2 regions of the Bacillus sp. FDAARGOS_235 genome follow, and region 2 is predicted to be linked to the other one. Evidence: a T-box and tRNA genes for the amino acid it is inferred to sense, from the RefSeq annotation. Region 2 holds a T-box; the other holds one or more tRNA genes.
What was found. The T-box of region 2 lies ahead of ileS2 (isoleucine--tRNA ligase). A T-box ahead of a tRNA ligase gene usually reads a tRNA of that ligase, here a tRNA-Ile.
Positions count from the first base shown of each region.

Region 1: it has a tRNA-Ile gene. The T-box ahead of ileS2 (isoleucine--tRNA ligase) is inferred to sense a tRNA for this amino acid. The anticodon was not compared.

Region 1 covers NZ_CP020437.2:3,491,225-3,499,267, reverse strand. The annotation lists partial or broken gene A6J74_RS30490 (dockerin type I domain-containing protein) at 12-1,265, shown strand; gene A6J74_RS20075 (L-lactate dehydrogenase) at 1,531-2,475, opposite strand; gene A6J74_RS20070 (anti sigma factor C-terminal domain-containing protein) at 2,937-3,917, opposite strand; gene A6J74_RS20065 (RNA polymerase sigma factor) at 3,904-4,398, opposite strand; tRNA gene A6J74_RS20060 (tRNA-Glu) at 4,535-4,606, opposite strand; tRNA gene A6J74_RS20055 (tRNA-Ser) at 4,612-4,702, opposite strand; tRNA gene A6J74_RS20050 (tRNA-Asn) at 4,709-4,783, opposite strand; tRNA gene A6J74_RS20045 (tRNA-Ile) at 4,791-4,867, opposite strand; tRNA gene A6J74_RS20040 (tRNA-Gly) at 4,878-4,948, opposite strand; tRNA gene A6J74_RS20035 (tRNA-Lys) at 4,962-5,037, opposite strand; tRNA gene A6J74_RS20030 (tRNA-Thr) at 5,048-5,123, opposite strand; tRNA gene A6J74_RS20025 (tRNA-Phe) at 5,138-5,213, opposite strand; tRNA gene A6J74_RS20020 (tRNA-Asp) at 5,228-5,303, opposite strand; tRNA gene A6J74_RS20015 (tRNA-Met) at 5,307-5,383, opposite strand; tRNA gene A6J74_RS20010 (tRNA-Ser) at 5,411-5,503, opposite strand; tRNA gene A6J74_RS20005 (tRNA-Ile) at 5,521-5,597, opposite strand; tRNA gene A6J74_RS20000 (tRNA-Met) at 5,601-5,677, opposite strand; tRNA gene A6J74_RS19995 (tRNA-Ala) at 5,698-5,770, opposite strand; tRNA gene A6J74_RS19990 (tRNA-Pro) at 5,786-5,859, opposite strand; tRNA gene A6J74_RS19985 (tRNA-Arg) at 5,870-5,943, opposite strand; tRNA gene A6J74_RS19980 (tRNA-Leu) at 5,947-6,035, opposite strand; tRNA gene A6J74_RS19975 (tRNA-Gly) at 6,052-6,126, opposite strand; tRNA gene A6J74_RS19970 (tRNA-Leu) at 6,157-6,237, opposite strand; tRNA gene A6J74_RS19965 (tRNA-His) at 6,261-6,336, opposite strand; tRNA gene A6J74_RS19960 (tRNA-Thr) at 6,346-6,421, opposite strand; tRNA gene A6J74_RS19955 (tRNA-Val) at 6,426-6,501, opposite strand; rRNA gene rrf (5S ribosomal RNA) at 6,506-6,621, opposite strand; rRNA gene A6J74_RS19945 (23S ribosomal RNA) at 6,723-8,043, opposite strand, start outside.
Region 2 covers NZ_CP020437.2:4,392,597-4,400,639, reverse strand. The annotation lists gene A6J74_RS25130 (RluA family pseudouridine synthase) at 1-433, opposite strand, end outside; gene lspA (lipoprotein signal peptidase LspA) at 438-896, opposite strand; gene A6J74_RS25120 (TraR/DksA C4-type zinc finger protein) at 1,021-1,350, opposite strand; gene ileS2 (isoleucine--tRNA ligase) at 1,507-4,272, opposite strand; T-box leader at 4,344-4,568, opposite strand; gene divIVA (septum site-determining protein DivIVA) at 4,620-5,126, opposite strand; gene A6J74_RS25105 (YlmH family RNA-binding protein) at 5,216-5,983, opposite strand; gene A6J74_RS25100 (YggT family protein) at 5,999-6,262, opposite strand; gene A6J74_RS25095 (cell division protein SepF) at 6,269-6,739, opposite strand; gene A6J74_RS25090 (YggS family pyridoxal phosphate-dependent enzyme) at 6,759-7,433, opposite strand; gene pgeF (peptidoglycan editing factor PgeF) at 7,430-8,043, opposite strand, start outside.

The DNA of each region.
Region 1 (8,043 bases), 900 kb from region 2:
CGGAGGCCTATAAAGGTTTAAACATTACGCAAGAAGCGAACGGAGTTATGTATTATGACTATTCTCCATACTTGCATAAGTTTTTACCTATTAATGCAGATGGTGACTTTAAAGTTGGCATTACCCCTGAATCCTTTAAAGTAGAAGGACCAATGAACACAGGCGTATATATTTTCGATTATGCAACTGCAGGTCCTGATTATCCAAGCGGTGTAAATAACTATTGGTTTATCCCACAAGGTGCTCAATATGCGAAAACTAGTTATGATAAAAAAGAAGTATACAAAAATGATGAACTTACTGTAACACTAAACGCAAAACACGTAAAACAATTTGTTGCAGGGGAATTTAACGTAAAATTCCTAGAGAAAAATTTCAAATTTGCAAATGCGAAATTGAATCCTGCTTTTGAAAAGCTACTTTCTGAAAAAGGTGTAATCGCAAAAGTGAATGAGCCGAAATTAGAAGCCGGTTCTGTTACAATAGGCGGATCTATCGATGATAAAAACTTCGCCGGATTAGATGGTGATTTCCCGTTCATTGATGTAACTTTCAAAGTAGAAAATGATGAATTTTATGAAGCAAATGCCCAATTAGAATCACCAATTTTTGTTTACTGGAAACAAGGTGAAACAGAACCGAATAGAATGCGTGTACTTCAAGATCAAACATTCTCAGTTATGTCCTTAAACTCACTAGTAGAAGGAAATATTAAACCTGGTGCATTCTTAAATGAACGTGGATATTTAGATGAAAAGCTCGATTATACAAAGCTTGGTGTAAAAGTATATGCAACTGATTCTTACCGTCATAAATTTGAAGGCTCACTAGATAAATACGGATACTTCAAACTGAATGGACTTCCTGTTAATAATCGTGACTATAATTTATACTTAGAAGTACCAGGGCATTTAACAAGCCGTCTAACAACAAAATTAGGTACTGAAAAAGATGGTAAGCTACTTGGCCAATATTATTATGCACGACCTGATGAAAACCTTGCCGGTGATGTAAATGGTGATAAAGTCATTGATATTAAAGATGCTGAAATTATCGCTAGCAACTATGGTAAAAAAGGAGTATCTGTAAAAGGCGGCGACCTTAATAGCGACGGAATTGTCGATGAAAAAGACATTCGTTTCGTTGAAAAGAACTTCTTGAAAAAAGGACCAGATGCATCTAAAGCACAAACAGCTGTAGAAAAATCAAAAAGCGGTACACTCGCAGATATTTTAAAGAAATTGGGCTTAACGCCTAAAAAATAATAAAGTGAAACTTTAATCAGTGGGGGGTTTGTTCATCCCCACTGATTATTAGCCCACACCAATCGGGGTCTTACTGCCCGGCAAATAGCGGGATAAAAAAGAGCACTCTACGTAAAGTAGAGTGCTCTTTTTCTATAAACGACCCTTATCCAGCAAAAGGGGTATATTGGGGATATACAAGGGAAACCGGAAAAGGAATTTATATTAAATTATATAAGTTCAGAGGTAAGAAGCAGTTTCCCACCTCTGAATTATTTAGCAATTATTATAGTACTGGTGCCATTGTTTCTTTTAATACTTTTACAGAATGAGCGAATTTCACTTTTTCTTCTTCATTTAGCTCAAGTTCTACAATTTCACGTACACCTTCGCGGTTAATTACAGCTGGAACACCTACGTAAGCATCTTTCTCACCGTATTGACCTTCAAGGTATGCAGATACAGTTAATACGCTGTTCTCGTTGTTTAAGATTGCTTTAGTTACACGAAGTAGTGACATACCGATTCCGTAGTAAGTTGCACCTTTACGCTCGATGATATGATAAGCTGCATCACGTACGTTTTCGAAAATTTTATCTAAGTCTTCTTGATTGTACTGTTCGTTGTTAGCTAAGATTGTTTCTAGTTTTTGTACACCGATAGTAGCGTGGCTCCATACTGGAAGTTCAGTATCACCGTGCTCACCAACGATGTAAGCATGAACGTTACGTGGATCTACATCTAAGTAGTCACCTAACATGTAACGGAAACGAGCAGAGTCTAAAGTTGTACCAGAACCGATTACGCGCTCTTTTGGTAGACCAGATTCTTTCCAAGTTACGTAAGTTAAAATGTCAACTGGGTTAGTTGCGATTAAGAAGATTCCATCGAATCCGCTATCCATAATACCGCGAACGATTTGTTTAAAGATCTTTGTATTTTTCTCAACTAAGTCTAAACGAGTTTCACCTGGTTTTTGTGGTAATCCCGCAGTGATAACTACTAAATCTGCATCTTTACAATCTGCATAGCTACCGCTCCAAACTTTTGTTGGTGATGGAGAGAATGGTACCGCATGGCTTAAGTCCATTGCTTCCCCTTCTGCTTTTGCTTCATTAACATCTACAAGTACGAATTCTTCAGCTACACCTTGGTTGATCATTGAGTAAGCGTAACTACAACCTACAGCTCCTGTTCCTACTAATACTACACGATTGATACCTTTTTTCATGTTAATTTCCCCTCTCTATTGTTCACATATATTTTTTTATGATTGTTTAAGTAATTAATTAAAATACTAATTTAATGTTGTTTAACTTCTTTACATTCATATTGTAGCACGTATCATTGTGAATTACTTCACAATTTATGGCCTATTTGTGAACTTTTTCACATAGAGTGTAAAGTTATTGGAATAGGTGTGGAATCCATTTCAATGGAGACGTTTTCTTTAGATTGTGAAAGGGTTTTTCTTATGGTTTTTGTCGATAAGTGAAATTATATCGGCGATTATTAGAATATATCGACCGTAACTTCAAATATATCAGCGATTATTGAAATTTATCGATCGTAACTCAAATTATATCAGCGATTTTTGCAATATATCGACTTACCGACAAAACTCGACAATAATGACAACATAAAAAGCTGTCTCCAGTAGATTACTTATTGGGAGACAGCTTCTTCTATATATTATTTATTTTCCGCAGTAGCCCCTAAAACAGCAGCTTTTACGTAATTTTGACCGTTTAATTTTTGTAAATCCACAGCCGTTCCCGTCACAACAACACCGATAACTTTTACATCTTGCTCACTTGGTTTTATTTTCTTTCCTTTTAGGTAGTCATATATACGTTCATATTCCTCATAATACTTTCCCTTTTGCTCCAGTCCATTTTGAATTGCTAAAAGAAAATCTTTTTCCGTTCCATTTCCAAATTCAATATCACCTGGTTTTGCTTTAAAACCGTACACATTATAAGCACTTTCGGTCATATCATCAATAGAATATGATTTTTTATCATCATACGTATCTACCCAATACCAAACAGGATGCACCCCTTCTGGAAGTATCTCTTTTATTTCAGACACTTTATACGGTTTATCAAAAGATATAGCCAATTCAGCTACTTTCTTTTCATCTTTTATTTTCTCTATATCATTTATATAACGATTATATGAAGCAAATGGGAGATAAAACTGCATCTCTCTTTCCATCGTTTGATTATTATACAATTCACTTGTCTTATTAATACGTTCATTCCCCATTACAACATTATCTGATATTGTTAATGGATTTACATTCGATAATCGGCGAAATGTATTCCAAACTTTATACTCATACACTTCATCTTCCCACTTAACAGGTTTCCCTTCAATAACCTTATATGTTTTATACTCTACTGTGCTTTTAAATAAACCGTTAGAAGTAATTGCTACGCCTCTTTCCGTATTAGGTCTTGTAATTTGTCTTATCATATTTAAGTCACGATCCATAGTTAAGTAAGCTCTATTGTTCAATTGTGAAATTACTATTATAAAACCAAAGAATAGAACAATAAAAAGTGAAATCGAAATTACTGTAATTTTTAATAATTGTCTTCGCTTCGCCTTCTTCAACATTTTTGATACTTTACTTGAATCTATATCAAAATCGAAATCATCTCTGCTCATCTTCAAACCTCCCATACAGCTTTTTAAACTCATTGCGAGCCCTATACAAAGAAACACGTACGGTCTCTTCTTTCATCTCTAATACGGTTGCTATCTCCTTATATGAGAGTTCATAGTCATACTTTAATAAAAGAATATGTTTATATACTGGATTCATCTTTCCAAGTATGCTTTGTATTTCTACTTGAAGCTCTTTTCTTAAAAGTGGTTCATCTAATCCTTTTGCTCCAATTAATTGAACAGATTCAATCGGGATTTGTTCAATACGCTGTTGCCTTCTTGCTAGATCACGATGCCTATTAATCGCAACTTGAAATAACCATGTTTTTATATACGTAATTTTCATATTCGGTATAGATACTAATGCCTTATGTATCGTGTCTTGAACGATATCTTCTGCTTCTACTGGTGGTACTCCAATTTTAAGTAAATACCTATAAATGCTTTTAGATGTTTCTATAATGATTTTTTCATACTCCATCGCTCTCTCCTTTCTATTAGTTAGACGATTCAAATAGAAAAAAGTATACAAGAAATCCATAAAAAAAAGCAGACTATCCAAAGCCCACTTTTACACAACAAAAAAGAGATAGCAGATTATGCTATCTCTTTTAGTATGACCCGTACGGGATTCGAACCCGTGTTACCGCCGTGAAAGGGCGGTGTCTTAACCACTTGACCAACGGGCCAATTCTGGCAGAGAAGAAGGGATTCGAACCCTCGCACCGCGTTCGCGATCTACTCCCTTAGCAGGGGAGCCCCTTGAGCCACTTGGGTACTTCTCTATAATATGGCTCCGCAGGTAGGACTCGAACCTACGACCGATCGGTTAACAGCCGATAGCTCTACCACTGAGCTACTGCGGAACAATTATGGTGGGCCTAAATGGACTCGAACCATCGACCTCACGCTTATCAGGCGTGCGCTCTAACCAGCTGAGCTATAGGCCCATAATTGAAAAGCGGGTGAAGAGAATCGAACTCTCGACCAGAGCTTGGAAGGCTCTTGTTTTACCACTAAACTACACCCGCATTAAATTGTAAATGGTGAGCCATGAAGGATTCGAACCTTCGACCCTCTGATTAAAAGTCAGATGCTCTACCAACTGAGCTAATGGCTCATTTTGAAAGTGGTGCCGGCTAGAGGACTTGAACCCCCAACCTACTGATTACAAGTCAGTTGCTCTACCAATTGAGCTAAGCCGGCTTGCGATTTCAAAATGGTGGCTCGGGACGGAATCGAACCGCCGACACGAGGATTTTCAGTCCTCTGCTCTACCGACTGAGCTACCGAGCCTTTATGTAAAAAAATGGCGGTCCCGACCGGGGTCGAACCGGCGATCTCCTGCGTGACAGGCAGGCATGTTAACCACTACACCACGGGACCATTTGGTTGCGGGGACAGGATTTGAACCTGCGACCTTCGGGTTATGAGCCCGACGAGCTACCGTGCTGCTCCACCCCGCGATGATAAAATATTTAATTTAGAAAAAATGGAGGAGGTAGAGGGATTCGAACCCCCGCGCGACTCTCGCCGCCTGTCGGTTTTCAAGACCGATCCCTTCAGCCGAACTTGGGTATACCTCCGAGATATAAACTTTGAGTGGTGGACCTTGTAGGACTCGAACCTACGACCGGACGGTTATGAGCCGTCTGCTCTAACCAGCTGAGCTAAAGGTCCTTATGGTAGCGGCGGAGGGGATCGAACCCCCGACCTCACGGGTATGAACCGTACGCTCTAGCCAGCTGAGCTACACCGCCATAAGTAATATAAAAATAAGTGGAGCCTAGCGGGATCGAACCGCTGACCTCCTGCGTGCAAGGCAGGCGCTCTCCCAGCTGAGCTAAGGCCCCATGTTTTTGGGAATATCGGGAAGACAGGATTTGAACCTGCGACCCCCTGGTCCCAAACCAGGTGCTCTACCAAGCTGAGCCACTTCCCGTTAATAAAAGCGCGCCCGAGAGGAGTCGAACCCCTAACCTCTTGATCCGTAGTCAAACGCTCTATCCAATTGAGCTACGGGCGCATATGGTGCCGAGGGCGGGGGTCGAACCCGCACGGTGGTCACCCACCGCAGGATTTTAAGTCCTGTGCGTCTGCCTGTTCCGCCACCCCGGCATGTCATATTGAAAATTGGAGCGGAAGACGGGATTCGAACCCGCGACCCCAACCTTGGCAAGGTTGTATTCTACCACTGAACTACTTCCGCAAGACATGTTATGAGATATTTTATTAAAAGTGCGGGTGAAGGGAGTCGAACCCCCACGCCAAAGGCGCCAGATCCTAAGTCTGGTGCGTCTGCCAATTCCGCCACACCCGCATATTAATTTATTTAAGAAAAAATGGGGCGACTGATGGGAATCGAACCCACGAATGCCGGAGCCACAATCCGGTGCGTTAACCACTTCGCCACAACCGCCATAGTTACTGGTGCCGACTAGAGGACTTGAACCCCCAACCTACTGATTACAAGTCAGTTGCTCTACCAATTGAGCTAAGTCGGCTAAATGGTGGAGGATGACGGGATCGAACCGCCGACCCCCTGCTTGTAAGGCAGGTGCTCTCCCAGCTGAGCTAATCCTCCATTTGCCTGGCAACGTCCTACTCTCACAGGGACAAGGTCCCAACTACCATCGGCGCTAGAGAGCTTAACTTCCGTGTTCGGTATGGGAACGGGTGTGACCTCTCTGCCATCATTACCAGACTGTATTCATTTAAGACAAGAATTATTGTAACTTATTTAACTTTTAAAGTCAACAAGTTTTTTATATTCTTTCAAAACTAGATAACATTGCTTCATATTATATGGTTAAGTCCTCGATCTATTAGTATTCGTCAGCTCCACATGTCACCATGCTTCCACCTCGAACCTATCAACCTGATCATCTTTCAGGGATCTTACTAGCTTACGCTATGGGAAATCTCATCTTGAGGGGGGCTTCATGCTTAGATGCTTTCAGCACTTATCCCTTCCGCACATAGCTACCCAGCTATGCCCTTGGCAGAACAACTGGTACACCAGCGGTGCGTCCATCCCGGTCCTCTCGTACTAAGGACAGCTCCTCTCAAATTTCCTACGCCCACGACGGATAGGGACCGAACTGTCTCACGACGTTCTGAACCCAGCTCGCGTACCGCTTTAATGGGCGAACAGCCCAACCCTTGGGACCGACTACAGCCCCAGGATGCGATGAGCCGACATCGAGGTGCCAAACCTCCCCGTCGATGTGGACTCTTGGGGGAGATAAGCCTGTTATCCCCGGGGTAGCTTTTATCCGTTGAGCGATGGCCCTTCCATGCGGAACCACCGGATCACTAAGCCCGACTTTCGTCCCTGCTCGACTTGTAGGTCTCGCAGTCAAGCTCCCTTATGCCTTTGCACTCTACGAATGATTTCCAACCATTCTGAGGGAACCTTTGGGCGCCTCCGTTACACTTTAGGAGGCGACCGCCCCAGTCAAACTGCCCACCTGACACTGTCTCCCGGGTCGATAAGACCCGTAGGTTAGAATTTCAATACAGTCAGGGCGGTATCCCACCAGCGCCTCCACCGAAGCTAGCGCTCCGGTTTCAATGGCTCCCGCCTATCCTGTACAAACTGTACCAAAATTCAATATCAGGCTACAGTAAAGCTCCACGGGGTCTTTCCGTCCTGTCGCGGGTAACCTGCATCTTCACAGGTACTATAATTTCACCGAGTCTCTGGTTGAGACAGTGCCCAAATCGTTACACCTTTCGTGCGGGTCGGAACTTACCCGACAAGGAATTTCGCTACCTTAGGACCGTTATAGTTACGGCCGCCGTTTACTGGGGCTTCAGTTCAGAGCTTCGCTTACGCTAACCCCTCTCCTTAACCTTCCAGCACCGGGCAGGTGTCAGCCCCTATACTTCGCCTTACGGCTTCGCAGAGACCTGTGTTTTTGCTAAACAGTCGCTTGGGCCTATTCACTGCGGCTTTCCGTTAAGAAAGCACCCCTTCTCCCGAAGTTACGGGGTCATTTTGCCGAGTTCCTTAACCAGAGTTCTCTCGCACACCTTAGGATTCTCTCCTCGCCTACCTGTGTCGGTTTGCGGTACAGGCACCTTTTATCTCGCTAGAAGCTTTTCTTGGCAGCGGGGAATCAAA
Region 2 (8,043 bases):
GGCCAGATGTATCTTTATCAATACGATGCACGATACCAGGACGCATTACACCGTTAATGCCTGATAAATCTGTACAATGATGCATAAGACCATTCACAAGTGTGCCACTTGTATGACCTGGTGCTGGATGTACAACCATACCACGTGGCTTATTTACAACAAGTACATCTGCATCTTCATAATAAATTTCTAAGTTCATATCTTCCGCTTGAATATCTAACTCTTCCGGATCAGGAATCGTTACTGTAATTTCATCATTTTCTTTAACTTTATAATTTACTTTTACCGATTTCCCATTCACTGTTACAACATCATCTTTAATCCATTGCTGTACTTGTGAACGTGACCATTCACTGTTAATTTCTGCAACGAATTTATCGATTCGCTCACTTTTTTGTTCTTCTGCAACTGTTACCTGTACTACTTCACTCATTCAATTACTCCTTCGTTTTCTTGCCTTCTAATAATGTTTGAATAATAATTAATACAACACCAATACATAACGCTGAATCAGCTACATTGAATACTGGATAGTTGTACGAGAAAATATACACGTGAATAAAATCCACTACTTCTTGTCTAAATACACGATCAATAAAGTTACCAATTGCTCCACCTAAAATTAGACCTAATGAAATTCCTAGAAGCTTGTCTGTTTTTGCATATTTTTTCATATACATTACGATAAATACTACAAAGACAACCGTAATAATGTAGAAAAACCACATTTTATTTTCTAAAATCCCCCAGGCAGCTCCTCTATTTCGATGTGATGTTATGTATAATACATTATCGATTATCGGAATGCTCATACCCAATTCCAAGTTCTTTACAATTAGCCACTTCGATATTTGATCGATGGCAATGACAAATAACGCTATTACATAATATATCATTTTCATTTCCCCCACAAAGACAGTGTACCTCAAAATTTTAGCATAGCTGCTACCTTTTCACAATGAACCTTTATAGAAGAATAAAATAAATTAAAAAAAGGTAATATAATATCGTTGTGCGTATTCATACATTTACCTTTTCATAGAAAAATTCATGAATCGTACGGGCAGTCGGCATTGTTTTCATTTGCTTTGTCGAAATTACTCTCCCCGTCTCTTCACAAATACCGTACATATCTATTTCCATTTTAAATAATGCGCGTTCTACATCCTTTAAGTCCTCTTTTATATCATGTAATAGCAATTTTTTCTTTATCTCTTCCTTAATTTCATATCCAAGCTCTTGGCTGAACTCAGCATCATATTTGTGCATTACTTCTTTAGCTAGTCTCTCTTGCAACTCTTTTCTCATCAATTGCAATTCTTCTTTTATTTCCATGTAAATTTCATTCACGTGTACATTCCTCCTAGCTGTAATGTACAGTTAGTGTGTCCGAAATTTATTTGCTTACCTCACACACATTTTTCCTTCACAGGAAAGAGCCTGAAAGTTATTTCGATATACCATCAATAAAAAAACTGACTGCATCAATAGCAGTCAGTTTTTTTATTATTTTACATAGTTTTCTTTAACAACTGATGCACAACGCTCACATAATGTTTCATGTTCAGCATCTTTACCAATTGTTTCTGAAACTACCCAACAACGTTCGCATGTTTCACCAGTTGCTTGAGAAACGACAACCGCTGTATGCTCATACTTAGGCGCATCTGCTGGAGCTTCTTCCATCATACCACCAAGTTTATATTCAGAAACGATGAATAATTGCTTCAAGTCTTCGCTAATAGACTCTAACATTACTTTCATTTCTGCAGTTGGATAAAGAGTAATGCTCGCATTTAATGACTTACCAATTACTTTCTCATTACGAGCTACTTCTAACGCTTTTAATACGTCATCACGTAATGTCATAAATGCATCCCATTTCGCTTTTAACGCTTCCGAACCCTCTACTTCTGTAGCTTCCGGCATGTTAGTTAACTGTACGCTTTCTTCTGTTACACCTGGAACATATGGCCATACTTCATCAGCTGTATGAGGTAAGATTGGTGTTACAAGTTTCGTTAATGCAACAAGAACGTCATATAATACAGTTTGAATTGCACGACGATCCGCGTGATTTGCACCTTCAATGTATAAAATGTCTTTTGCAAAGTCTAAGTAGAATGAACTTAGATCAATTGTACAGAAGTTGTGAATAGCATGATATACAGCAGCAAAGTCATATGTTTCATATGCTTCTTTTACTTTTGTAATTAAGTCATTTAACTTCACTAACATGTAACGATCTACTTCACGAAGTTCAGCTACCGCTACTGTGTTTTCACTTGGCTTAAAGTCATCTAAGTTGCCTAATAAGAAACGGAATGTGTTACGGATTTTACGATACACTTCTGCTACTTGTTTTAAAATATCATCTGAAATACGTACGTCAGATTGATAGTCAACAGATGATACCCATAAACGTAAAATATCTCCGCCTAATTGATCCATAATTTTCTTCGGTACGACGATGTTTCCAATCGACTTACTCATTTTACGTCCTTCACCATCTAGTACGAAACCATGGCTTAGTACGCCTTTATATGGAGCTTTACCTGTTACAGCAACTGCTGTTGATAATGAAGAGTTAAACCAACCACGATATTGGTCAGATCCTTCTAAATATAAATCAGCTGGACGTTGTAAGTCATCGCGCTCTTCTAATACCGCTTGGTGAGATGAACCTGAGTCGAACCATACATCCATGATATCTGTTTCTTTACGGAATTCACCATTTGGGCTACCTGGATGTGTAAATCCTTCTGGTAATAAATCTTTCGCTTCACGCTCAAACCATACGTTAGAACCGTGTTCACGGAATAAATCTGCTACATGGTTAATTGTTTCATCTGTAATAATTGGATCACCATTCTCAGCATAGAATACAGGAATTGGCACACCCCATGCACGCTGACGAGAAATACACCAGTCACCACGGTCACGAACCATGTTATGAAGACGAGTTTCGCCCCATGCTGGTACCCATTTCGTTTCCGCAACAGCTTCTAATAACTCTTTACGAAATGCTTCAATAGATGCAAACCACTGTGCTGTCGCACGGAAAATAATTGGTTTTTTCGTTCTCCAATCATGTGGGTATGAATGCGTAATGAATGTTAGTTTCAGTAACGCGCCTACTTCTTCTAATTTTTCTGTAATTGGCTTGTTAGCTTTATCATAGAATAAGCCTTCAAATCCAGGTGCTTCATTTGTTAATACACCTTTATCATCAACTGGGCAAAGTACTTCTAATCCATACTTTTTACCAACAACGAAGTCATCTTCCCCATGTCCTGGTGCTGTATGAACACAACCTGTACCTGCCTCTGTTGTTACGTGATCTCCTAGCATAACTAATGAATCACGCTCGTAGAATGGGTGTTTTGCAACTGTATACTCAAGTTCGCTACCTTTTACCGTTTTCACAACTTCAGCTTTTTCCCACTCTAACGTTTTTGCAACTGTCTCAAATAATTCAGAAGCGATAATATATTTCTCGTCATTTACTTTTACAATGCTATATTCAAGCTCTGGATGAACAGAAATACCTAAGTTCGCAGGTAATGTCCAAGGAGTTGTTGTCCAAATGATAAATTTCTCATCACCTTCTAATACGTTCTTTCCGTCTTTTACAGGGAACGCTACATAAATAGATGCTGATTTTTTATCTTGGTATTCAATTTCAGCTTCTGCTAAAGCAGACTCACTTGTTGGAGACCAGTAAACTGGTTTTTGCCCTTTATAGATGTAACCTTTTTTCGCCATATCACCAAACACTTTAATTTGTTGTGCTTCATAAGCTGGCTCTAAAGTAATATATGGATTATCCCAATCTGCACGTACACCTAGGCGCTTAAATTGTTCACGTTGACGTTCTACTTGTTCATATGCATACTCTGCACATAACTTACGGAACTCAGCAACTGTCATTTCTTTACGTTTTACACCTTTATTCGTTAACGCTTGTTCGATTGGTAAACCGTGCGTATCCCAACCTGGAACATATGGTGCACTGAAACCAGTCATTGACTTATAGCGAACAATAAAGTCTTTTAACACTTTATTTAATGCATGTCCCATATGAATGTCACCATTCGCATATGGAGGTCCATCATGCAACACAAATAAAGGACGGCCTTTTGTATGTTCTTGTACTTTTTCATAAATATTCATTTCAGCCCATTTTTCTTGCATTGCAGGCTCACGTTTTGGTAAATTCCCACGCATTGGGAACTCTGTTTTTGGCATCAGTAATGTATTTTTGTACTCCATGCTCAATTCCTCCTTACATGTATAAAAGAAATACTTAAAAAACGGAATAAAAAAGAGACCTTCTCATCCCAAAAAGGGACGAGAAAGTCTCCCGCGGTACCACCCTAGTAGATTCTATACATATGTATAAAACCCTCTTTATATTCTTAACGCGAATACACGCCTACGCTTACTCTATTTGTTCAGCGCGGAACTCCAGGGTGATATTCCCACTAATCTCCTTATCCTGAGCTTACACCGTCCTCAGTTCGCTATATAAGGTTTGAAAAGGTACTTATCCCTATCTTCGTTTTTCTTAATAAATATGTTGTTTAAAATTATATGTAATAATGAGAAAAACGTCAAGCTTACACTGTTTCTTCTTTTTTCAACAGCTCATCTACTTCGTCTTCTAACTCAATTAGTTTATCCCAATCATCGTTGTTTAGCATTTCAAGCTGTGTCTCTAATAACATACGGAAACGAGTTCGGAATACTTTCGCTTGTTTCTTTAGCTCTTCAATATCAAAAGCAACTTTTCTTGATTTTACTAAAGCTTCGTTAATGATACGATCTGCATTTTTTTCAGCTTCACGTACGATTAATTTCGCTTCTTTTTGCGCATTACGTTTTACTTCTTCCGCTGCTTCTTGTGCAACAACGATAGATTTGTTTAACGTATCTTCAATGTTAGAAAAATGATCTAACTTTCCTTCTAATTGCGCAACTTTTTCTTCTAAAGCTTTTTTCTCACGAATGACTAATTCATAATCTTTGATAATTTGATCAAGAAACTCATTTACTTGATCTTCATCATAGCCACGGAATCCGCGACCAAATTCTTTGTTATGAATATCTAATGGTGTTAACGGCACAACGCCACCTCCAAGTAGTTATCTAAATTTCCTCTTTCAATTATATCTTTTCTTCGACAAAATAGGAGGATTTCCTTCTAAAAAACCAATCATTTTAGTATACCATACAAAATTCTCCATTTGTCGCGTTTTGTTCTACCTTCTACAGAAAACAATTTACTTCGCCCATATCCTCTCACCGAAAACACATCTCCTGGATAACATTCATAAGAAGTTTGCTCTACTGTTTTCCAATTGACTTTTACTAAACCATTTTTTATGAAAGGTTGCACTTTCTGTCTGGATATATGTAACATTTCAGCCAACATAACATCTAAGCGAAGTGAAGAAACCGTTCCAGATTTCTCTCCCCACGTTTCATGAGTCTGTAGAATTTGTTCTCCTTGTACTGCTGATAAGGAGACTTTTACTTTCCCTATTGCTTGTAAGTTCATCTCAATGTAAGATACGATTTCTTTCGCAACTACAATTTGGGCACGATTTTCTTGAAGCAAAATATCACCACATTTTTCTCTCGTTAAACCAAGTGACATAAATGTACCTAATATTTGCCTATGTTCTAGCGTATAAAACTTGGAAGGATAGTCAATTTCTAATACTTCTACTTGAAATTCTTCTTCATTTAATTCTAGATAGTCTGGATAAATAAGTGCTCTTCTACGCTCTGCGTAAGGCGTTGCACCATCAAATTGCACAGCAACATCTCCTTGTCCAATTACCATAGAAACAATTTGTTGCTGTCTTGGATCAAGGAAATCTGTTAGTTTCACTTGATGGTACTCTGCTGCTCGCTTCCACTCTAGCACTTTATCTACAAAGACCTCTTCATCAGGTCTGAAATGTTCGTAAATGCTCATGTATTTAGCCTCTTATTACAAGAAATAGCTGAACAAACTGAACAAACCACTTTTAGCAAGTTTTAACGCAAAAATCGCAACGAGTGGAGAGATATCAATCATACCAAACGGCGGAATAAATCTGCGAAATGGTTCTAAATACGGTTCACAAATACGTGCAAGAAAATCTCCAAAAGTTGATTCCTTTGCACCAGGAAACCATGATAGGAGGATGTAAATGATAAGTGCCCACGAGTAAATCTCGATAGCAGTAAGTAAAACATTTAAAACGGTTGTCATGGCGTATTACCACCTCTTTATATTTGTTTCTTCTTCTTCGCCGAATAATTCTGAAATTGCACCAACAATATCTACATTTTCAGGTGTACACATAAATGTTTTCGGTCCTATTTTTTGAATGTCCCCGCCTATAGCGTATACAGTACCACTTAAAAAGTCAACGATACGTACTGCTTGATCAGTAGACATTCTTTGCAAATTAATTACAACAGCTCGTCTACCTTTCAAATGGTCCGCAATACCTTGCGCTTCCGAATACGTGCGTGGTTCTAATAAAACAACTTTTGAAGATTGCTTTGCCGTTTCAATGCTCACAACATTTTGTTTCGGTTGTGCTTTCGGAAACGTAACATCTTGTTGTTCCAGCGGATCTTGCTGCTTCTTCATATCCGTTTGCTCCTTTTCATAGCTATATTGAGCTGCTTCTTTTTCTTCTGGTGTATCAAAAAAGAAGTATTTTACTTTTGACCAACTCATAATAAGATTCTCCTTCCTTTTACGCTTTTCCTACTAAAATCGTTCCCAAACGAATATATGTAGCACCTTCTTCAATTGCAATCGTGTAATCATTGGACATTCCCATTGATAATTCTTTACATGGCGCATGTAATAGATTTAGCTCCTGCACCTCTATTTGTAGCTTGCGCAAGTCCTTAAAGCAGCGACGAACTTCTTCCTCTTCTTCTGTAAATGGCGCCATCGTCATTAGTCCAACCACTTCAATCTTATCCAATTCTTGCAAACTTTGAATAAAAGAAACTGTTTCTTCTATTGCCAATCCTTGCTTTGATTCTTCAGATGAGGTTTTCACTTGAATAAAGCATTTCACTTTCTTATCAGCACGTTTCTGAATTTCTTTCGCCAGAGAAAGACGATCTAACGAATGTAAATAATCAATTTCATTAATGATTTCTTTTACTTTTCTCGTTTGTAATGAGCCAATAAAGTGCCAATTAACTTTTGAGCCAAAATGCTCGTATTTCTGTAAGAAACCTTCATTTCTATTTTCACCTAAATCGATAATTCCAGCTTCCATTACTTCGTTTGTTTTTTCAATCCCTACAGTTTTTGTAACTGCAACAAGTTTAATATCTTGCAACGAACGTCCAGCTCGTGTGCAAGATTCTTTAATAGCTTCGTTTACAATTATTAAATTTTCTTGTACTGTCACTTGTTTTCTTCCTCCTTAAAACCTATGAAACTCAACATTCTCCCTGTCTTCCCTTGATCACGACGATGAGAGAAAAATAGTTGTTCTTCACAGCTTGTACAAAGAGATGACATTACAATATGTTCTTCTTTTATGCCTGCTTGTACACATAATACACGATTAATTTCTTTTAAATTAATTGCGTACTGTCCATCAGAAATTTTTTTATATGGGACAGAACCGTTTACTACTTGCTGTGCCGCTGTTAACACTCTATCATCAACAACATAACAACAAGATCCGATTGCCGGTCCAATTGCAACATGAATTTCATCACTTGAAATCCCTTCTGCACTCCATTTTTGAATCATTTCATTTGCAATCTCTTTTACAGTCCCTTTCCACCCAGCATGCGCAAGTCCTATCATACCATGTGATGGTGCATAAAAATAGAGTGGGACACAATCCGCGTAACAAGACGTTAAAAGAACATCGTTATTAGTCGTATAAATGCCATCTGTTTTTGAAATGCCATCCTCATATGAATAGACGCCACTTCCTTTTTCTTGTTGTCCTACTTTTTCAACCTGGTGATCATGAACTTGTTCAGAGCAAATCCAGTTTTCCAATG